Regions from separate parts of the Cohnella hashimotonis genome, predicted to be linked through region 1. Evidence: riboswitches for the same ligand, from Rfam matches in the RefSeq annotation. Region 1 holds a riboswitch; each other region holds the start of a gene.
The links. Region 1 has a riboswitch for cobalamin ahead of KB449_RS12895 (S-layer homology domain-containing protein). Riboswitches for the same ligand answer to the same signal wherever they lie in the genome.
Positions count from the first base shown of each region.

Region 2: linked by a shared signal. The riboswitch ahead of KB449_RS33720 (S-layer homology domain-containing protein) and the one ahead of KB449_RS12895 (S-layer homology domain-containing protein) in region 1 are both predicted to bind cobalamin.
Region 3: linked by a shared signal. The riboswitch ahead of KB449_RS34025 (S-layer homology domain-containing protein) and the one ahead of KB449_RS12895 (S-layer homology domain-containing protein) in region 1 are both predicted to bind cobalamin.

Region 1 covers NZ_JAGRPV010000001.1:3,217,694-3,225,057, forward strand. Annotated here, with positions in the region: gene KB449_RS12895 (S-layer homology domain-containing protein) at 1-3,550, opposite strand, end outside; cobalamin riboswitch at 3,709-3,910, opposite strand; partial or broken gene KB449_RS12900 (family 4 glycosyl hydrolase) at 4,039-4,224, opposite strand; gene KB449_RS12905 (sensor histidine kinase) at 4,240-4,581, shown strand; gene KB449_RS12910 (outer membrane protein assembly factor BamB family protein) at 4,646-5,806, opposite strand; gene KB449_RS12915 (hypothetical protein) at 6,017-6,718, opposite strand; gene KB449_RS12920 (TetR/AcrR family transcriptional regulator) at 6,918-7,364, shown strand, end outside.
Region 2 covers NZ_JAGRPV010000001.1:8,437,606-8,444,969, reverse strand. Annotated here, with positions in the region: gene KB449_RS33735 (response regulator) at 1-967, shown strand, start outside; gene KB449_RS33730 (ATP-binding response regulator) at 994-2,259, shown strand; gene KB449_RS33725 (Rpn family recombination-promoting nuclease/putative transposase) at 2,438-3,337, shown strand; gene KB449_RS33720 (S-layer homology domain-containing protein) at 3,472-5,556, opposite strand; cobalamin riboswitch at 5,748-5,936, opposite strand; gene KB449_RS33715 (SDR family oxidoreductase) at 6,175-7,035, shown strand; gene KB449_RS33710 (hypothetical protein) at 7,107-7,364, opposite strand, start outside.
Region 3 covers NZ_JAGRPV010000001.1:8,517,533-8,524,896, forward strand. Annotated here, with positions in the region: gene KB449_RS34010 (ABC transporter ATP-binding protein) at 1-867, opposite strand, end outside; gene KB449_RS34015 (energy-coupling factor transporter transmembrane component T) at 840-1,730, opposite strand; gene KB449_RS34020 (DUF4430 domain-containing protein) at 1,727-2,620, opposite strand; gene KB449_RS34025 (S-layer homology domain-containing protein) at 2,653-4,668, opposite strand; cobalamin riboswitch at 5,116-5,310, opposite strand; gene KB449_RS34030 (LysR family transcriptional regulator) at 5,323-6,333, opposite strand; gene KB449_RS34035 (branched-chain amino acid aminotransferase) at 6,486-7,364, shown strand, end outside.

The sequences.
Region 1 (7,364 bases):
TCGTGTAAGAGACGTAAGTGGTGAAGTGATTCGTTTTCACGATCAGGTTATCGCCTTTCACGAACGCATAAGCGACCTTTTCGGTTCCCTTCGTCGCTGCGGCACCTTGCGCGTCGTCGGCGTATAAAGGAATGGAAGTCCATTTTCCATCCTCAATGTAACCAACCTTCCGATCCTTTGCGTTTTTGAATGTGATGGTTACCGGCGATGAAAAGAGGAAAGATTCATCCTTCGCCCCTAGAACGAAGGCACTGTCGATCTTCTTCAACCGTTCGGTGGAGGCAAGTCCGCCTCGAACAAGCGTCTGAAGCCCGCTTTCCGTCGGATCAAGCTTCGTGAAAAGCTCGATGGCGCTTTCGCCTTTCACCAATGCCTCGTGTTCGGGGATTTCAAGCGTAAGATCGCCGCGTTTCACCGTTATCTTAGGCATATCTTTCAATACAGCATTTAGATCGAGAAAGACCTTAGGCTGGATATCCGGAATATTGACCAGGATTCCATTTGAATAAGATTTACCGGCTTCCACTGCGAAAACAAAATCTTTCGTCGCATTATCGGGGACGTTGACCACCGTCGACTCCCCCGCTCCGCCTCCTGTACCGCTCGAATCGCCGTTGTAGGGATGTCCCAGATCGGCACCGAGATCGGTCGTATAGCGCCATTGTACGCTGTCCCCGTCTTTTAACTTATAAAGACTGGCACCGTAATCCGGATACGTTCCGTTGACGTTATACATCCAACCGCTGAGATTTCCGTGATCGAACTCGCCGTCGCCGGCGATCGATTGAACGTACACGCTATTGTATTTCGGATTGAATTCATATTTGTAGGCGATCTGCTTGCTATCCAGCACGCGCGATAGGACACTCCACACCGTGTCGTTTTCCTTAAGCTCGACACGCTCCGGCGCGACCACATACCCTTTGCCTATCGTATTTTTATCGATCGACAACGTTACGTGACCGGTTGTTCCGCCATTGCCACCGCCGGCAGATGGATCCGAGGACTTCTCGGCGTAGGCGACAAACTGGGTAAAATGCTTGGTTTTGACGATCAGATCTTCTCCGCTGTCGTACGCGTACTCGTCTTTGCCCGTTTCAATCCCGGCCGCTTCATCGGCGACCTTTTGAATCGTGTGGGCTTGATCGTTTTCAACGTATGCGGCGCTCTTTCCGTTCAAGCCTGTGAAGGTCAGCGTGATAAACCTGTCGAACGTCACTCGATCCGTTCCGCCCATCGCGAACGCCTTCGCAATGGAATCCAGCTTCATGCCGCTTGCCACGATGCCGCCGATCTTCTCTTTTAGCGTCAGGTCTGACGCGTCGATTGTCGTGAGCAGCTCTACCTTGGACGGATCGCCGCTCTTGATCAATGTGTTTTGCGGAATGAACGCGGACACGTTGCCCTTCGTTACGGATAACGCGGGAAGATTGCTGTCCGCCGCCGTATTCAGGCTAACCTTCGATTCGGAATCCGCCGGAATCGTAACCTTTACTTGCTTGTTTTGGTCGTAAGGATATAGCGTAAGGCTGTAATCGTTCGTGTCCAGCGGGATATCGACGACCGGCGTCAAGCCGTCCGGCAGCGGCAAATCTATTACTTTTGGTGCTGCGGGATCGACGGCATCCGTCATATCGTACAGCCGATTCTCGCTTTTCGTATATCGAGCGTATGCGATGAGCGCATAGGTGCCCTGGTCGGTCGCCATGCTGTCTACTTTGCCAGTCAGTACGTGCTTGAAGCCGCCATCGGGAGCGCCAAAAGACAATAACGCCTCCAGAACGGACATGTCTTGCTTGACGAATCGCGCATCCGTCGCCGAATCGATGCCCAGAGCGGATAGCGCCGTAACGACCTGCGCGATGCTTTCGCTACTGGTGCTTCCAAAGTTCGTAAAGCTGCCCAGGTTATTCTGCTTCGCGGACAGCCAGACGATCGCCCGATCGACCGCCGCCCGTACCGAGTCGTCTGACGCGTAGTACGGCGCAAGCGCCTGCATCGCCATGGCGGTCAAGTCGACGTCGGCCGTAACCGTGCTAAAGCCCCAGCCGCCGGCTTGCTCGGTGCCTTTTTTCACTTCATTGTTCAGAATATATTGAATAAGGTTTTCTCGGGTCGCTTGTTTCTTGCCTTGCGCGGCGGCCGGGAACGCGTAGCCTCGCGTATCCATCGCGATCAGCGCCCAGATCGGACCGTTGATGCCTTGCTTAAGGACATAATCGTAATCGGACAACGCCTGCGTTGCGTCAAATCCCGCGACATGATGCGGATCCTTCGCTATCGAAGCCAGTCCGACAATAAGACGCGAATGTTCCGTGCTCTTGCTCTTATCAAGTATGCCATCGTTCTGAGCGACTAACGGAGCTATTTTCGCAACGACATTATCGTAATACTTCGCATAATAGCTTGCAGGCATATCATATTGCCCACGCGCGAGCGACAGTACCGACCATTCGCCCCCGAGCGTTCCGAAGGTCGGTTCCTTCACCGTATTCGCAATCCAAGCGAGGTTTTTACCGAGCTGTTCTCCGACGATGCCCGACAGACCATAGTAAACCGTCAACGTCCGAAGCGCAGTATTGCCAGCAAGATCCTGAGCGGTAACGACGATCGTATTGGCGCCGACGACCAGGTTGGCCGTATATTGGCCGTCTTTTGGCATAAGGGCGGTGCCATTCAGGGTCACTGTCGGGACGATGCCCGGCGTGCCCGCATCGGTTGCGGTTACTTGAAAGCTAAGTTGTTTCGCGTGTAGAAAAGACTGGTCTTCGATGCCGGCGATCGCGAGCTCCGGCTTGACGACGTCCCAACCGAGTCCGTCCGCCAGTTCCGTTAACGCCCGGTCGACGCTATCTTGTGTGCTCTCGATATTTTCAAGCACTTCGTACGCATGCGTATACGAGGCGGCAATCGCCGGATCGGAAAGCAGCGTATCTCTGGTCGGATCTCCATTGACCTTGCCGATCAGTGCCGTCAATTCATCCTTATCGGCAGAATCGATATAGCCGCTGCCATCTGAATAGTCCAGATCCGCGCCGTAGCCCCACACCGTGAACTGCGTGCGGACGACGTCGCCGTCATGGGGAAGGTAAGCCGACAATCCGACCGGCGGGAATTCCCCGTTGACTTCGTACATCCAGCCTGACATCGGCGTATAGTCAAATTCGCCGAGCCATTCGGAATCCTGCCGCCCGCCGAGCGTCTCATTGCCTAACGCGATTTGTTCGAGTATGTAGTCCGGCACATGCGCTTCTTGCACCGAGTCTCGTACATCGGATAAATAAAAGGCGCCGTCGACAGTCCCTGTATGCTTGATATTTTCTTCGCCCAAAACCCGGGCGATTACGGCCGCGCCGTTCTCTCCGGTATAAAAGGGTACGCGGGTAGGCTCCAGCTTGTAACCTTGACCCAGCGTAAATTTCTCGACTGTCAACGTAATATAACCTTCGAGCGCGCCTGCCGCAGCAGCAACGCCGGTCGTTTTCGCGCCCGCCGCAAACAACGAAAATGCGACGCTTAGCGCGAGCATCCAGGCCGTTATTTTTCTCATCATAGTGAACGATCCCTGCTTCCCATTCATTTTACTTGCCAGTTCGCGTGTGGACGCAATAAAAAGAACCTCTTAACGGAATCGTCAAGAGGTTTTAAAGAGAGATCGCCAAATAAACGGGCAGACTCAATTCAAACACCCCCTATCGCTCGTAGAGTTGTCGGTGTCCATTTCCGGCAGGTCTTCTGGCTTGAGAATCATCGATTTATGCCGCCTTCCCGGAACATCCAGTGGCGTATGGCATAAAGCTCATCTCTTACAGCGGCGGGACCGCGCGGGAATTGCACCCGCTTCCCTTTTAACCCATCTCTAACTTTCGTAATGCAAGTCATGACGGGCACCTGAAATGAAATATTCAATTAGACTTGACCATCATAGCGGAATATATGGCCTTTGTCATGGTGGGATTATGGCGTTTTTATGAATACCGCAAAACAGCCCGAAGATCATTCGTCTTCAGGCTGATCTTTGATTCTCGCCTATCCGACTTACAGACGCCAGTCAGGCAGCATCGACTTCGTATCTTGCAGCATGCGGTCAAACAATTGTTCCGCACGATCGCGCGGTATCGACACCAGCGGATCGTTCAGAAATGCCTCTAGCGCCAGGCCTTTATCCTTCTTCAGCGCGGCCTGCAGCGTCATTTCCTGATTCGCGATATGGCGCAGCACCATCGCGGGTTAATCACGATGAAGCTGCTGCTTCAGCCGCTGATCGAGAACAGTATCTACCATGGACTTCGAGAAAAGCCCGGCGGCGGATCGATCAAAGTGAAAATATTGCGTCGCGCAGATGCGCTTCGAATTACGGTGATCGACAACGGCCTTGGCATGGAGCATGCACGCTTGTCCGAGATCCGACGGCGCCTACGCCAACCGGACGATGCGGCAGCCCATATCGGCTTGCGCAACACGCACAAACGGCTGGCGCTTATGTACAACGAGAGGAGTCAGTTTCGCATCCTCAGCAAGCCCGGCTTGGGTACGGTGGTGTCCATTGTCATTCCGGTGGCTCCGCCGGCTCGCAGATGAACTTTGCCTGAAACTAACGCTATCGAGTAATGTAAAAAGAGCCCGTTCGGGCTCTTTTCTTGCGTTACTCGTCCAATGCTTTGGCCAACACGTCCCCGTGAAACAGAGCGATAAAAAGCAGACCATCATGAAGATATATACCGCTGGCGTCGTCAGACAACGCCAGTAATTCTCTGCTTTCCCCGGTGCCGGAATCAAGCTCGAGGAGCGTTTTGTCCGCGGCTACATAAAGCTTGCCGTTACTGGCCGCTAAGTTCGATAGATGCCAGTCCGTCAGGTATTGGTCAAAGGATACCGTCCATTTTTGTTCGCCTGTTTTGGCGTCAAGGGCATGGACGGCGTTTGAAGTAGTTGTATAGACGGTGTCTCCATCTAACAGCGGATAAGAAGTTACTTTATCCGTGCGGGTTTCCCATACAAGACTTCCGCTTTTCCGGTCGATACCGTACACGTTGCCGTCCCAACTGCCGATGATGACAAGGTTAGCGTAAAATACAGGCTTCGTATTTAAGAGCTCCGCGATTTGATTGTCCGGATTATTCCAATCATTGCTCGCTAAAAGCGTAGTTGTCTGCCACTTCATCTTTCCGCTCGAAGCGTCGGCCGCAATCAATATGCCGTTGTTTCCGTAAACATAGATTACGCCGTCCTTTTCTGTAATCTCTGATCGTATGCCCAGATCATCTTGCTTGGCGGACCAAATTTCGTCTCCCGTTTTCGGATCGAGAGCGAGGACGCTCCCATCATCGATGCCTGCAATCAGCTTATCGTCGTAGCGAAGCGGCGCTGCCGTCGTCCACTGGCCGATCTGCTTCTGCCACAGCTTGCCGCCGTCGACTTTATTGTAGGCTCGGATGCTGTAACTTCCGCTAACAAACAGGGCATTATCGTCAGCGCTTATGCCGTTTGCGTTGTCGGCCATTTCAATGCCCTCAACAGTCGTAGAGACCGGATCGGTAGACCACAATTTTTTCTTTGCGGCGATATCGACAGCTGTTACGCTGCCGTCTATGCCTCCCATGTAGAGGACGTTGCCTTCCGCGTACGGCTGAAAGTCCCCGCTGATGAGCTCGCCTAAATGATACCCGAATGCGTAGCCCGGCGCCTCGAAAAAACCGGCCTCTTTTTGTTCTCCTTTCGTTTCTGTCGAGTCAGGCTGTTTCTCCGAACACCCCGCAGCTAAAAGCGACAATGCCACCAAGGAGAGTAAGACCCCTTTTTTCAACGATTTCTCCGCCCTTCTTTAGCCATGTAAGCACGAAGTAATATCATATCTTAGCGTCCTCCTCTGGTAAAGCGTTTGGTTGCAACGTTACCGTGCTTGATAAGTAAAAGTTCATGAGATCAACCATTGACAGAAAAATGCTTCGCATAAATGAGAAAAAGCCGCGAGTTTTCGCGACTCTTAATGAGATATTTCTACAATATGGGTCCATTAAGGACGCATGTTCATCCCTGCCAACGCGCGCGCAGCGGCGCTCTTGGCATTGCTCATGCCACTTCTCGCCAATTCGCGCAAGGGTTGCTCCGCAGCCGTAAATTGCTCTTCGCCGAATCGTTCGCAAGCCCTTTCCTGCACATACATATCTTCATCCTCCAGCAATGCAAGCAGCTCCGCCAGATCTGCCTTGGGGGTCAGCGCTACGATTGCAAAGGCCGTCTGGCAGCGGATGTCCTCTTCATCCTCCTGCTTCAATAATGACCACAGCTGATCCACCGTTTTCCTGTCCTGTTCCAGCTGCTCTCCCGGAATGCCTTCAGGAGCCGGATAATCGAAGGTCCAGTCGCGCCACTCCCCTTCCGGATCGGCATCCATTCGTTCCAGCAGCGAGATAACGTTGCGCCAGCGCGGCGTCAAGTCCGTCTCCTCATGAGACATTACGCATATTTTCCCGGCGAGCGGCCCTCTCCGATAGATCGCTATGTAATCGCCCCCGCTATTTTCCCATAGCGGCAAAATGTCTCGATAGACAGGAATAGATGCGATCGTCTCCAGCAGCTGCCCCTGTTCCTGTACCGACATCCACCGCATATCATATTCTGCTCCAAGCTGTTTTTCCGCATGCCGCTCCAGTGCTTGCAGCTCCGGCTTAGGCATCTGGATGCCAAGCGACGACAGCCATTCCTTCAATTCCATGATTGCTCCCTCCTCGTCTCTAAATATAGTAAACCAAGATTATCCAAATGAAAGGCTTTTTTCATCAGGCATCCACAGCAAATTGCATTTCTTCGCCACATCGGTTACTATTTTTTTATCGACAAATTTGCAGGTCAATAAAAGGGGGGACACTGCACGCATGTGCCCGCGTACAAAAGAACAAAATGAGCGCATCCGTATGCAGCGCAGAGAACAGATCCTGGATGTCGCAGCGCGCGCTTACTTCCGCACAGGCGGCGGCTTCGACGTTCGCGATGTCGCTCGCGAGGCCGAGCTGGGGTACGGCACCGTATATCATTATTATCCGAACCGTCATTTGTTAATCGAGGATGTGCTGGACAGCGGCTTCGAGCGCTGCGAGCAGGCGCTGTCGCAATGGATCGACGACGGCGAGAGCAGTTCGGATGGCTTGGTATTGCTCGCGTATTGCAAATCGCTGCTCGTACTGTGGCAAGTGGACGCCCGTGCCTATCTCGTCTATAAAATGGCGGCGGAGCACTTTGCGGGCTTGCCGGAGAAGGATCGGAGCATCGCAAAGAGAAGGTTCATGGATCGGTTGTACGTTCCACTCCAGGCGATCGCCCGCCGGGATGACGAGAGCATCGATCATATGCTTGCCGTGCTG
Region 2 (7,364 bases), 5.2 Mb from region 1:
CCGGCCCGAGCTGCGGCATATCCCCGTGCACGTCATATCGACGGCAGACGATAGCAAGCAGGGGCTCTCCATGGGCGCATTGGACTTCTGGAAAAAGCCGACCGACCGTTCGGAGCTTGAAGCCGCGTTCCTTCGGATCGAATCGTACATCCGGCGTCCGGTCAAAAACCTGCTGATCGTCGAGGACAACGCCGCGCTGCGTGGCAGTTTGGTCGCCTTTATCGCGCACCCCGACGTATCCGTGATCGCCGCGGCCACCGGCAAGGAAGCGTTGGACCAACTGAATGCCCAGCATTTCGACTGCATGGTGCTCGACCTCGGCCTTGCCGACATCTCCGGCTTCGAGCTGCTGGAGCAGGTCAAGACGAACCGCAAGCTGCAGACGCTGCCGGTCATCATTTATACGGGCCGCGATCTGAGCAAGGAAGAAGAACAACGGCTGCGGCATTACGCCGAGAGCATCGTGCTCAAAAACGTCCAGTCGATGGAACGCCTCTACGACGAGACCGCGCTGTATTTGCACCGCAAGCATGAGGACCTGCCGCCGGACAAGCAGCTCCTCATCGAAAAGCTGCATAACCCGGAAGCCGCGTTCGAGGGCAAAAAGATTTTGCTCGTGGACGACGATATGCGCAATATTTATGCGCTATCCAGCGTGCTGGAAGGCTACAATATGGACATCAGCTTCGCGCAGAACGGCAAGGAAGCGCTGCAGCATCTGAGCGTCCACCCGGACGTGGATCTCGTTTTCATGGACATCATGATGCCGGAGATGGACGGCTACGAGACGATGCGGCGCATCCGTCTGATGTCGCAGTTCGAAAACTTGGTCATCATCGCGTTGACCGCCAGAGCGATGGAGGGCGACCGGGTGAAATGCCTTCGAGCCGGCGCTTCCGACTATATCGCCAAGCCGATTAATACGACTCAGCTGGTCACGCTTCTCAAGGCGTGGCTCATTAAATAGACCCGCCGGAAGGAATGACAGCCAGCATGGGACACTGCGTTCACATCCTTCTTGTCGACGATCGGCCCGACGAATTTTTGTCCATTCAAGCGATTCTTGCCGATTCGCCATACAAGCTCGTATCCGCTTCATCGGGCGCCGAGGCGCTCAAGTGCCTGCTCAAAAACGACTTCGCGCTCATCATTATGGACGTGCTGATGCCGGACATGAACGGCTTTGAGACCGCCCGGCGCATCAAAACGCGCAAAAAGTCGCAGGATATTCCGATCATCTTCCTCACCTCGCTGACGTCGGAGCTCGACAATTACAAGCAGGCGTATTCGGCCGGCGCGATCGACTTTATGACGAAGCCCGTGCATCCCGAGGTGCTGAAGAGCAAGATCGACGGCTTCGTGCGCCTCTACCTGACGCGGCTCGAGCTGGAGCGCCAGACCAGGGAATTAGCCGCCAAGACGCAGGAGCTCGAAGCGAAAACGCAACAACTTGAGGCTCAGGCGCAGCAGATGGAAGCAGCGAACCGCGAGCTGACGCAGATGAAGGAAACGGCGGAGACGGCCTCCCAGATCAAGTCGGGTTTCCTCGCGACGATGAGCCACGAGCTGCGCACGCCGCTCAACGGCATCATCGCGATGTCGGAGCTTCTGATGGAATCGCAGCTCCCCGCTTCGGACCGCGACATGGTTGACATTATACGCACCAGCGGGAACGCGCTGCTCTCGATCATCAGCCACATTCTCGACTTTTCCAAGATCGAGTCCGGCAAAATGGACCTGGAGCTCACGCCGTTCAACCTGGCGAGCTGCATGAAGGAGACGGCTGACCTGTTCATCGCGTTGCTCCGCGAGAAAGGGCTGACGCTGACGACTGAGATCGATCCCGCGATTCCTTCGCTGCTGCTCGGGGATCCCAACCGGCTGCGTCAGGTGCTCAACAATCTGATCGGCAATGCCGTCAAGTTCACTTCCGCCGGCGGCGTTCGCGTCTATGCGCGGCTGCTGCGCCGGCAGGACGCGGAGCTTGAGCTCGAATTCGCCGTGGAGGATACCGGAGCCGGCATCCCGGAAGGGCAGTACCACAGGCTGTTCCAGCCGTTCTCCCAGCTCGATGGCACGCAGGGAAGCAAGACCGGCGGTACGGGACTCGGCCTGTCGATCTGCAAGACGCTGGTGGAACTGATGGGCGGCCGGATTTATGCGAAAAGCGACTTCACTCAAGGCGCGGCATTCGTATTTACGATCAAGACGACTGCGGTGGAGGAGAGAGGCGCCGCCAGGCAGCCCGCCCTCTCTTGACAATATTGCGGGTCTAGGTGAAGATGAGTTTAAATCGTTTCAAGGCGCGAAGCACGCGCCCTGCGTCGATCCTGTGTTTTCCTGCAGGACGGCGAAGGGCGCGTTTTTTTGCGTTTTCCCGGCGTGCGGCGCCGTTCGGAAAATTGCGCGATTATGATATACTGGAGGCAAAAATGTGTTGAAAAAGCGATTGAACCCGAAGAACGACTACCTGTTCAAGCGTCTGTTCGGCGAAGCCGATAGCAAGCCGCTGCTGATTGGGCTGCTTAACGCGGTCCTGCACAGGGACGAAAGGGACGCGATCGCGGACCTGGCCGTGCTGGACGGCAAGCTGCTCACCAAGCGCCTCGTCGAAGACAAAGAGGGCGTGCTCGATATCCGCTGCGAGACGGCGGACCGGGAGCAGATCAACGTGGAGATGCAGGTCGGACGCTATCGGCACATGGAAAAGCGAAGTCTGTTCTACATGGGCCGGCTTCTCGCGGATTCGATTCGCGAAGGCGAGGATTATGGCCAGCTCAAGAAAACGATCTGTATCAATATGCTGGATTTTTCTTTTCTTCCCCTGGAAGGCTTCCATCGCTCGTTTCATCTGTATGAGGACACGGAACGGCAGTTCATATTGACGGATTTGATCGAACTGCATTTTATCGAATTTCCGAAGTTTCGCTCGGCCCCGTACGCCATGACGGACCCGCTGCACCGTTGGCTGAGGTTTCTGGACGAACGTACGACCCACGAACAATTGGAGGAGCTGATCGCCATGGATCCGACGATTCGTACGGCCGAAGAACGGCTGAGTCATCTCAGCGAAGACGACATGACTCGCATGCTGTACGAGGCCAGGGAGAAGGCTAACCGGGATCGGATTAGCTTTTTGAAGGATGCGCGGGAACAGGGCTTGGAGGAGGGCAGGGAACTGGGCATTGAGGAAGGCATTGAACAAGGCATTGAGCAGGGCAGGATCGCCGTCGCGATCAATTTACTGAAGGCCGGCACCGACATCGCCGTCGTCACCCGTATGGCAGAGCTGCCCGAAGAGCACATACGACGTCTAGCCGCACAGCTGGAGAAATAGGCGAATGACAAAAAGACGGCTTGGGAATTTTGCCCCCGCCGTCTTTTTGTTGCGCTTATGCCTTTGCGCTTATGCCTTTGCGCTTATGCCTTTGCGCTTATGCCTTTACGCTTATGCCTTTGCGCTTATGCCGCTTACTTCGAAATCAATCCCTGCTTGAGCAGGTTCGACGCGATGACTGCCGCCATCTCGCGGGTCACCTTGGCCTTCGGATCGAACGCGGTGCCGGAGGTGCCCTTCAGCAGGCCCTTGTCGTAGACCGCGCGAACCGACGCGAGCGCGTAGCCGGAGATCTGGCCTTGATCGGAAAACGCGGTCTTCGATCCCGTGCCGTCAAGCTTGAAGGCGCGGGCCAATACGACCGCCAGATCCTGGCGGGAGATCGCCTCGTTCGGCTTGAACGAAGTCGCCGTAAGGCCGCCGATCAGTCCCTTGGACTTCGCGGTCATGACCGCATCGAAGTACCAGGCGCCCGGCGCGACGTCGGCGAACGACTGCTTGGCGCCGGCGGCCGGCGTCTCGCCGAGCAGACGAAGGATTAGCGCAGCGAACTGCACGCGGGTCAGCTGCTGCTTCGGCGCGAACTTCAGCTCCGTCGTGCTTACGCCTTGAAGCCAGCCGGCGGCATACGCTTCGCTCACAGCGTCGCTAGCCCAAGCAGCGATGTCCGCAGCGTCGGCGAACGACTCGCCGCCTGCCTGACCTGCGCCCACGGCTACCTTGCCCGAATACTTAAGCACGAGCGGCGCTGCGCCGGCGCGATATCCCGTCACGGTGTAGGTAAGCTCGCGTGCGGACAGCCCCTTGAAGGTTGCCGTGCCGCTCGCGTCCGTCGTCGCGGTCTGTCCGCCGATCGCGACCTGCACGCCTGCCGCCGGTCCCGTCACTTCCTTGAAGCTGCTGTCATAGTACGTGTATTGCACGTTCACTGCCGTAGCGCCGCCCGCCGCAGCCTTTGCCGTGACGGACTTTACGAGGCCGCTGTCCGAGCCGGACAGATACAGGTACAGCTCGTCCCCCGTTTGCAGGCGGAATTTCTCCAGCGAGGTATCTACCGTTGCATAGACGCCCCCGCGCTTAACAGCGAACAACCAGTAGACGCTCTGGTCGCCCTTGGCGTCGCCGATCGCGGACAGGAACTTGCCGTACTGCGGATCGTCCGTATAGCCGAGCTTCAGCTTGTTGCGATCGGCGATCTCGACCAGCGCGTCCCACGCGTACACCGCCTGCGTAGCGCTAAGCGCCGCGAGAGGACCGTTCAGCCCTTCGATGGCGACGCCCGTCGCGACCCACTGGCTGGCAGCGTTGACGTACACGGAGCGGTGCGATGTGCCGAACAGCCCGTAAGCGGCCAACGCGCGCAGCGCCTGCTCGGTGGCGAACGCCTTGTCCGACGCGGCGTCGGACAGCTGGTGCTTGAAGCCGCCGTCCGTATTTTTGAACGCCAGCAGGCGCTGGACCAGGTTCGATCCGCCCTTGGCGAACTTCGAGTCCGCCGGATCGATGCCGTAAGCGGAGAGGCCGATAATCGTCTGCGCGATCGCCTCGCTGTTGTCGCCAGCGAGATTGGCGGCCAGCCAAGCGACGGCCTTGTCCGCCGCGGCAGCAACCTCGGGGCGGTCCTTATACTTGCCCAGGGCGCTGAGCGCCATGCCGTACAGATCGGGAACCGTGGAGCCGTCGATGCCGGAGACGATGGCGGCGATCAGATCGCCGCGCGTCCACGCGGTGCCGGCAGGCAGCTCGTAATTGCCGGAATCGAACGCCAGCAGCACGAAAATGTCGGCGTACACATTGGCGAAGGACGGATAGCTCGCCAGCTTCGCGATCAAGTCGCGGCCGCCGATGCTGCGGGCGTCCAGACCGATCGCGTTCGCAACCAGCGCAAGGCGCGCCAGCGCCGTCGGATCCGGCGAAGCCTTGGTCCATTCGGCCTCTACGCCCGCAGCGAGCTTCGCTGCATAGTCGGCGGGAACCGATTGTCCCGCGCGCGCGAAGCTGAAGGCCAGCCAGTCCGACGAGACTCCGCCGTTCGCGTTGACGTAGCCGATCGCGGCTTGGATGTCCGCCTGCACGTTGACGGAAGCGGCAACCGTCGTGGCGCTGGCGCCCTCCGCGTAGCTCTTGCCCGCAGGCAGCGCAGCCGACAGCCCGGCGACCGCGAGCGATACCGACAGCGCGAGCGATGCCAGCGATTTAAAACGTTTGAAGCCCAACATGAGTCATACCCCTTTTCCCGAAAAAATGATGAGTCCTCTTGACCCGCGCCGCTCGTCCGTACCGCATTAAAAAACCACTCCGCAAAGGAGTGGTTCAAGATCGCAGCATGACGCCGCGCCACAGGCCGCGTCCGCCGAGGGGCGGCTTAGCTGGCACAGCCGGTCCCGCCGCTCACTCCGCGAAGCGGGCGGGATACAGTCGTATCGAGGCAGGTCTCCTGGCTTTGCTTCATCGCGGCTCCGACGCCTTCCCATTCGGCTGAACAGTGGCATCGCTCGGAGCGCTCGGCATATACAGTGGCGGGACCGCGCCGGACTCTCACCGGACTTCCCTATTAAGCGGCATGGCAGCATGCGCGCGCCTGGTACGAGGATATGCAGTTATGCCCTAATGATAGCGGGTCGTCCGACCTTTGTCTATGAAAAGGGTCGCACATCGCCGGAGAAATCCGCGTCCATACGCTGCACCCGACCGGGAAGCCTATATGCCTGACTCGGAGACTTGACTCGCGCCCTCGTTGTAGCTATGATGGTTACAACAGATGCCGAGACATTCCCCATTTCGCACACCAAGATGTCGAGGCTATCCAATACGAATTCCCAGGAGGTTGATTTTCTATGAAAATACTAGTGACCGGCGCAACGGGCCATCTCGGCTCCCATGTCGTAAAGACGCTGCTCGGCCGCATATCCGCGGAGCAGATCGCCGTCAGCGTTCGTGACCCGCAGAAGGCGGCTGCGCTAGCCGAGCTCGGCGTGGACGTCAGGCGCGGCGACTTCGACGATCCGGCTTCGCTTGAGCAAGCTTTCGCAGGCATCGATCGCCTGTTGATCGTCTCGACCGACGGAGATACGGAGACGCGTATTCGCCAGCACGCGAACGCCGTGAAGGCAGCCCGCAACGCCGGCGTCGGCTTCATCGCCTATACCAGCGCTCCGAACGCTCAAGAGAGCGAGCTGTTCCTGGCGGAAGTACACCGCGAGACGGAAAACGCGATTCGCGCGACGGGCATCCCGTATGCCTTTTTACGCAACAATTGGTACATCGAAAACGAGGCCGGCGCGATCCAGGGCATCGTCGCCGGCGCTCCGCTCGTTACGTCCGCAGACGGCGGCAAAGTCGGCTGGGCTGCGCGCAGCGACTATGCGGAGGCGGCTGCAGCCGTGCTCGCCGGCACCGGACACGAGAACAAAGTGTACGAGCTCGGCGGACCGCTGCGTACGTATGCGGAGCTTGCAAGCGTGGTGTCGGAGGCGCTCGGACGCGAAGTTCCGGTGCAGCAGGTCGACGATGAAACTTATGCGGGCGTGATGAAGAGCGCAGGCGTTCCCGAGTTCGCCCTCCCGATCGTCGTCGCGATCCAACAGGCGATTCGCGCAGGCACGCTCGCCGTGGAAAGCGGCGATCTGGAACAGCTGCTCGGGCGGCCGGCGACACCGCTGGTTGAGGTCGTGTCCGCGCTGGTCAAAACAAATTAAAATGAACGGCCGACAGCGGAGCCTGGCTTTCCGTATCGGCCGTTTTCCTTTTATAGGAGACGCGAAAGCGATTAAGACGAAGGCGCCTCCAAGTATAAACGAGCGAGCGCAACCGCCTCGTCCGGATCCATGCTCCAGATGCTGATGCAGGTCACGATTTCTTTTGTGGCCTCCTTGTGGTAAAGCATCATCTGCCATCTCCCTTTCTGCAGATTGATCAGAATCGCGAGATCGTCGCCGAAGCCCTTAATGAACTTGGATTCTTTCGGATATCCAACGAAAAAAGTCTCGTTGGACTTCTTCCTTAAGGACATCGTGTAACTGCTGTC
Region 3 (7,364 bases), 5.3 Mb from region 1:
GGCCAGCCGGTCGAGCGCGGCGACCGCCTCGCGCACGGTAAGCGGTAGCGGCGTGTCCGGCGCGGCCGCCGTTCGATCCGCGGCGCCAGTACCTGCGTCGTCTAGCGCGGCGAGCAATCTGGCGACGGACGGCACGTACAGCCGCTCGCGCGGATCGTCGGTCGCCCAGATCCGCCTGCAGACTTCGCCGGGCGAGCCGTCATGCCGGATTCGGCCGTCCGCCATGACGACCAGCCGGTCCGCAAGCGGCAAAATGTCGTCCAGCCGATGCTCGCTCGCGATGACCGTCACGCCGAACTCCTCGTTCAGCCGGCGCAGCAGATGCACGAACTCGCGGGCGGCGACGGGATCGAGCTGGGACGTCGGCTCGTCGAGAAGCAGCAGACGCGGCTGGAGCAGGAGCACGGACGCCAGGTTCACGAGCTGGGTCTGTCCGCCGGAGAGCTCGTGCACGGAGCGCTGCATGAGCGGCTCCAGCCCGAAGAAGCTGGACAGCTCGGCCAGCCGCTGACGCATGACGACCTGCGGAAAGCCTCTGTTTTCCATCGAGAATGCCAGCTCGTGCCATACCGTATCCATCACGATCTGGCTCTCGGGATGCTGGAAGACAAAGCCGATCTCTTCGGCCGCGCGCCCGTCCGGCAGCGCAGCCAGCGGCCAGCCATCATAGCGCACGCTGCCGGACAGATCGCCGACGGGCGCAAGCTCGCGCTTGAAGTGGCGGAGCAGCGTCGTTTTGCCGGAGCCGGAAGCCCCGCACAGCACGACGAACTCGCCTTTGCGTATGGACAGGTCCACTTCCGTCAGCGCAGGCTGGGCCGCGTCCGGATAGCGGAAGGTCAGGCGCTGCGCCGCGACGATCTCCATCGGTATCTCTCCCTCGTTTCGAATACGATCGGCATGCCTACGAAAAGCGCGAATATCGCGAAATGAATCCATTCAAAGGACCCGAGCCGGAGCGTCTCCATCCGCGGGAAAAGCGTGAGCAGGCCCCACCCCTCCCGCCAGCCCGCGAGCGCGAGCAGCAGCAGCAAGCCGAGTATGGCGAGCGTCGCCCGGTCGCGGCGATCCATTCGGTACGGGTAAAAGGCGGTCCGCTTGGCCGTGCCGTAGCCGCGCGCTTTCATCGAATCGCCGGTGCGCATCGCGTCCTCAAGCGACCAGGTCATCAGGATGCGAAGCAGCAGCGCGCCGTTCCGCAATCTGCGAATCGGACCGCCGGTCCGCATGTCGATGCCGCGCGACCGCTGGATCAGCTCGATCTGCTTGAACCTGCGGGCGAACAGCGGGATAAACCGCAGCGTCATCCAGGCGTGCAGGGCCGTCTGGGGCAGAATGGCGGAGAACAAGTACATGAACTTGTCCGTCGTCATCACCACGCGATAGGAGACGAACATCAGCAGCACGGCGAGGATGGTCATCATCGTCATGACGCCGTAGAGGACGGCCTCAAGCGTGATCGGCTGATCCATCATATAAAAAAGAATATGCCGTCCGCGGTGGGACAGCAGCGGATTGACGATCGCGAACAGCCCGCCGATCAGCAAGTAGTAGGGAAGCGAGCGCGCCAGAATCCGGCCCTGCCGCTGCAGAAGCAGGAGCGCTGTCAGCAGAACGAGCGACGCCAATTGGTAGACGGGATGAGTCAGCATCAGTCCGAGCAGGATCACGCCGGCGTAATAGATGAAGCAGACGAGCGGATGGAGGCCGGCAAAACCGCCTGCGTTCACGACCCTGTCTCCGTGCCGTCCGTGCCTTTTCCGACATCCTTGCCCATGTCGAGCGTATACAGCCATTCTACGACGTCGCCGGGTTTCAGCTTGTAAGCGCCCGCGCTCTTGCCCGGAAATTCCCCGTTCACGCGGAACAGCCAGCCGCTCTTCGCGCCCTTGTCGAACTCGTATAAATTATCGATGCCTTCTACATAAGCGGCCGCGCCGCTGCCTTGATACTCCATTTGCATCTTGCGGCTGCGGGTCGCGCGCTTCAGCGCGTCGAGCACGCTGTCCCCGGACTTGAGCTCGACCGCGGCGGGAGACAGGATCGTGCCTGTATCGCTGTCGCCCACAATCGAAAGGGTGATTTCGGCCTTTTGCGGCGCCTGGGTCGCAGCCGGGGAAGGGCTGGTCGTCGCTTGGCCGGACTGCGGAGGGGACGAAGGCTTGCCGCCGACGGTCCCGTTAGGCGTAGGCGACGTTGTCGGCGTGGCGACGGGGGCAGAGGCTTCAGGTTGTGCCGAAGCCGAGCCGGCATTGGCAGTCGCCGGCGGTATCCGGCCGCCGGAAGGCTTGGCAGTACCGGCGGTGGACGCGGCGCCTGGCGTGGCCGTCGGGCTGGCGCCGTCGGGCATGACGCCAGGCGTCGTTGTGTTGCCCGTCGCCGTTGCGGAAGCCTGCGCGCTTGCATGCGGGCTTGCTTTCGGGTCTGCTTGCGGGCTTGCCGAGGACTCGGCGACTCCTGGCTGCCGTGTCTGTGCCGCCGGTGATGACGGAGCGAAGGCGCTCGACTGACCGGACGCCGCCCCGTCATCGGAGCCGGACCCGCCGCAGCCGGCGGCCATGAGCAGCGCGGCCAGCAGGACGAACAATGCCGCGAGCCGGCCCTTGCGAATTTGCTTCACTTCCAGTCCCTCCTTGCGTATGCGCATGCTGTCTATTTAGATGAAGCCAGATTTAGATTTTTAAGCCGGAGGGCGGTCACGGCAGCCATCTCGCGGGTTACGGTGCCCGACGGATCGAAGACGCCGGCGGCGCCAAGCAGAATGCCCTTGTTCGCGACCGCATTAACGTAAGGCAAGGAAGCCGCGCGAATGCTGGAGGCATCCCGCCAAGCCGTGCCGCTCTGCGACTCGGACAGGCCGAAGGCGCGGCCGATCATGACAGCCATCTGCTCGCGCGTGATCGGATCGCCGGGCTTGAAGGCCGTCGCCGATACGCCGTTGACGATGCCGGCGCGGGCGGCTTGCATGACGGCCCCATAGTACCAGGCGGACGGCTGGACGTCGGCGAACGAGACTTCGCCGGTCATGCCGGCGAAGCCGGGACCTTGCGCTGCGCTCAGCCTGTCGCCGGCCAGCCTGACAAGCAGGGCGGCGAACTCGGCGCGCGTGATGCCGCGCTTCGGTTCGAAACGAAGCGGAGAGGCGCTCGTGCCGGATAGCAGCTTGGCCGTGTAAGCTTGATGCACCGCATCTGAGGCCCATCCGGCGATCTGCCTTTCGTCCGCGAACCGTTCGGCGGCGATCCGGTACAGCCCGGGAGCTCCGTCCGCATAACGGTCGTATGCGACCAGCGCCAGCATCGCTTGCTCCGTCGCGATGGCGTCGGAAGCGCCGCCCGGCGTGTGCGCGAAGCCGCCTTCAGCCGTCCGATACGCCAGCAACGCTTCCAGCAGGCCTCCGCCGGCCTTGACGAAGTCAGCGCCGGCAGGATCGCGCCCCGCCGCGGTCAGGCCGATGACGACCTGCGCGGCCGTCTCGCTGTTTTCGTCGCGCTCGAGCTTGAAGCCGCCGTCCGTCAACTGGACGGACGAGAGATAGGCGACGGCGCGGCCGATCGCCGCAGCTACGGCGGCCGAGCTGTTGCCGCCTTGCACGGCAGCGCCGGCCCCGGCGGCGCCGCCTTCGGCGGCATTCGCGTAAGGCGCGAGCGCGGCCAGCGCCATCGCGGTAATGTCCGCGTTGCCGGCTTCGCCGGCGGCCAGCGGGAAGCTGCCGTCCGCGTTCTGCAGCGCGAGCAGCCAATCGACGAGCTTGGCGCGCGTCCAGACCGCGCCGACCGGGACGTCGTAGCCGCCGCTGTCGAGCGCGAGCAGCGCGAAGATCGGGCCGTTGGCGCCCTGGAGCGTCAGCTTGGCGTGGTTATACACCGCGGCCACGAGATCATAGCCCGCGAACGCGCGGGGATCGGCTCCGGCCGCCCGGACGGCGAGGACGATGCGTTCCAGGTCCGTCGCCTTGCGATACGCGCCGCCTGCGGCCTTCACCTGCGCAGCCAGCTCCGCAAGGTAGGCATCCGGAACGCCGCCTCCCGAGCGTCCGAGCGCGAAGGCTTCCCATTCGGACAGCCCGGCGGCAGGCTTGGCAAGCAGAAGCTTGCGGAGCGCCGCGACGTCGGCTTTGTAGGAGGGGCTCGATCCGTCGCCCCCATCCGGCTTGACGCCCGCATTCCCGCCGGAGCCGGAATTCGGAGCGCCTACGTCAGCGCCCAGATCGAGCGTATAGCGCCAGACGACCGAATCGCCCGGCTTCAGCCGGTACATGCTGGCGCTGCCGGCGGGATATAATCCGCCGACCTCGTACATCCAGCCGCTTTTCGGTCCGAGATCGAGCTCGGACAGTCCATCGATGCTGCTCACATAAAGCGTTTCGCCCGACCCGGAAGACTTGACCTTGCCCGGGAGCGTTCGCTCGAGCACGGAGTAGGCCGTATCCCCGTTCCGCAATTCGACCTGCGTCGCAGGAAGCAAGGTGCCGCGCTGGGCGTCTCCGACGACCGACAGCGTGACGGTGCCGGTTGCAGCGCCGTTGGCGTCGGTAACCGCAGCCGCGGCGGGAGCCGCCAGGCACACGGCCAACGCGACGATCAGCATGAGCGCCAGCGGCCAGGCGCGATATGATCTGAGCGAAGGGGATAAGGTGTGTTGAAATAAAGATCGGACGTTCGGCATGGATCGGACCTCGTTTCCGGTAAAGTGGCGGCAGCATGAGGGGGCGAGCGGCTGACGAGTGATCGAGCGGACGACAGTGTCGCTGTCGGTTAGCCGGTCGGACGACAGATCCGCGGCCAAGACGGCCAAGCGGACTACAAATCCGCTATATGGCCAAGAGCCGGCGAATAGAACGCATTAGCGGACCACAGATTCGCTAAAGGCATGATCGGCGGCACAAAAGGGCGCGATATTGAAAAATAAGAGATCCGGAGTCCGCAGAAAAGCGATAAAGTGTCTGGAAATCGAAATTAGCGGAAGCTCGGTCCGTTCGAATAGAGTAGACAGCGCGCGCCGACAATTCAAAAAGCCCCTGCCGTTAACAGGGGCTGACATGAAATACCACGCCAAAGTCGAGCCGCGCAAGCGTTTTTCGCAGCGCATTCTCTTCCTTTAGCCCCCGAAGAAAGAGAATCGACGTTCAAGGCAGGTCTCCTGGCTCTTGCCTCATCGCTGCGCGGCGCCTTCCCGTCCGCTTGGACAGTGGCAACAAGCCGCTTCGCTCCGCAATTACAGTGGCGGGACCGCGCCGGATTCGCACCGGCTTCCCTATTAAGCCCTTCCGCGCCGATCGCGCCGGGGCACCTTGCCGTCATTCGGCTATTCGATTCCTTCTCATGATAGACCCCCGTCGCCGCTTTGTCCATCGGGCGTGCCGAACAAGGCGATGAAGCGCTGCGCCGCGCGGGAGAGATAACGGTCCTTAAGCCAGACGAGCCCGACCTCCGACAGCAGGTCGGCGTCGCGGATCGCGCGGCATTCGATGCCCGCCAGCGGAAACGTCGACATGACGGACTTCGGCAGCAGCGCGGCGCCGAAGCCGTGGGCCACCAGCGTGAGCGCGATCGCCACGCTCGCGCATTCGCACAGAACGCGGGGGCTTAGCTCCGCGGCCGCGAAGGCGCGCATGATCGTCTCGTGCATGACGACCGTGCGATCCGTCTTTAGCGAGACGAGCGGAAAAGCCGCGAGCTCGGCAAGGGACAGCGGCTCCGTGCCGGCGCTGATCGCCGGTCCGCCCTGTGCCGGTCCGCCCTGCGCCGGTCCGCCCTGCCCCGGTCCGCCCTGCGCCTGCGCCGCGCCGTCCGCAGCTTTCCAGGCGCCCGTCGGCAGCAGCGCGACGATCGGGTCGGAAGGGAGAGGCCGAATCTCGTAGCGGTCCTCGCCGCCGGGCGCTTCGAACGGCAGCCGGGCGACGGCGATCTCGATCTCGCGCCGTTCCAGCCGTTCGCCGAGCAGATGGTGGTCGCCTTCGCTCAGCTTGAAGCTCACGTCCGGATACCGCTCCCTGAATCGGCCGAGCGGACCGGGAAGCAGCGACGTGCAGGACACGACGGCGCCGACCGACAGCACTCCGCGCACGCCCTCGTCCAGCTCCCGCACCTCCGCCACCGTCTCCTCCAGTTGTCGGAGCAATCCGGCGGAACGCTCGCGAAGACGCTCCCCGGCCGGCGTAAGCCGCAGCCGCCTGCCCGACCGGTCGAAGAGCGCGACGCCGAGCTCCTCCTCGATCAGCCGCATCTGCCGGCTTAGCGGCGGCTGCTCCATATGAAGCTTTTTGGCCGCGGAAGTGATCTGGCCTTCCTCGGCTACCGTCAAAAAATAACGCAGCTGCCTGACATCCATCGTTCCCGCACCTCGCTAGTTCTGTTTTCAGCATACTTTAAAGGTATGGTATTCGTACAAATCAGATATTTCAAATATATTTCCGTTCGCGTTATTCTACAAGCAACACTTTGCAGGAGGGAATGACGATGGAACGAAGCGGGCAGGAAAGCATGCCATTGCATGGAATCAGGGGGCTTCAAAGCAAGGTTCGCGAGCTGCAGGAGAGCCCGGGCGGGCTCGGTTTCGGACGTTATTTTACCGATCATATGCTGCTCATGGATTACGAGGAAGGCACCGGCTGGGGCGAGCCGCGGATCGTCCCCTACGGGCCGCTGCTGCTGGACCCGGCGTCGAAGGTCTTTCATTACGGACAGACGGTGTTCGAGGGCATGAAGGCGTTCAAGTGGAAGGATGGCCGGGCGAGGCTGTTCAGGCCGCTGGATCATGTCCGCCGGCTGAACCGCTCCTGCGCGCGCATGTGCGTGCCGGCGGTGGATGAAGCGCGGGTGTTGGGAGCGCTGCGGCGGCTCGTGACCGCGGACGCGGATTGGATTCCCGAAGCGCCCGGCACTTCGCTCTATATCCGTCCGTTCGTCGTCGCGACCGAGACGCAGCTCGGCGTGGCGCCTTCCCGGTCGTACGCGTTCGTCGCGATCTGCTCGCCGGTCGGCGCCTACTACGCGGAGGGCGTGCGTCCAGTCCCGATATATGTGGAAACGGAGCATGTGCGCGCGGTCGCCGGCGGCGTGGGAGACGCCAAGACGGCGGGGAACTATGCGGCGGGGCTCAAGGCGCAGGAGGCGGCTGCGCGGATGGGCTGCGCCCAGGTGCTGTGGCTGGACGGCGTCGAACGCGAATACGTCGAGGAAGTCGGGAGCATGAACGCGTTTTTCCGCTTCGGCGACGAGATCGTCACGCCGCCGCTCGGCGGCAGCATCCTGGCCGGGGTCACCCGGGATTCGGTCATTAGGCTGCTCCGGGGCTGGGGCGTATCCGTCAGCGAGCGTCCGGTCTCGATCGGCGAGGTAGCGGCGGGCTTGCGGGACGGC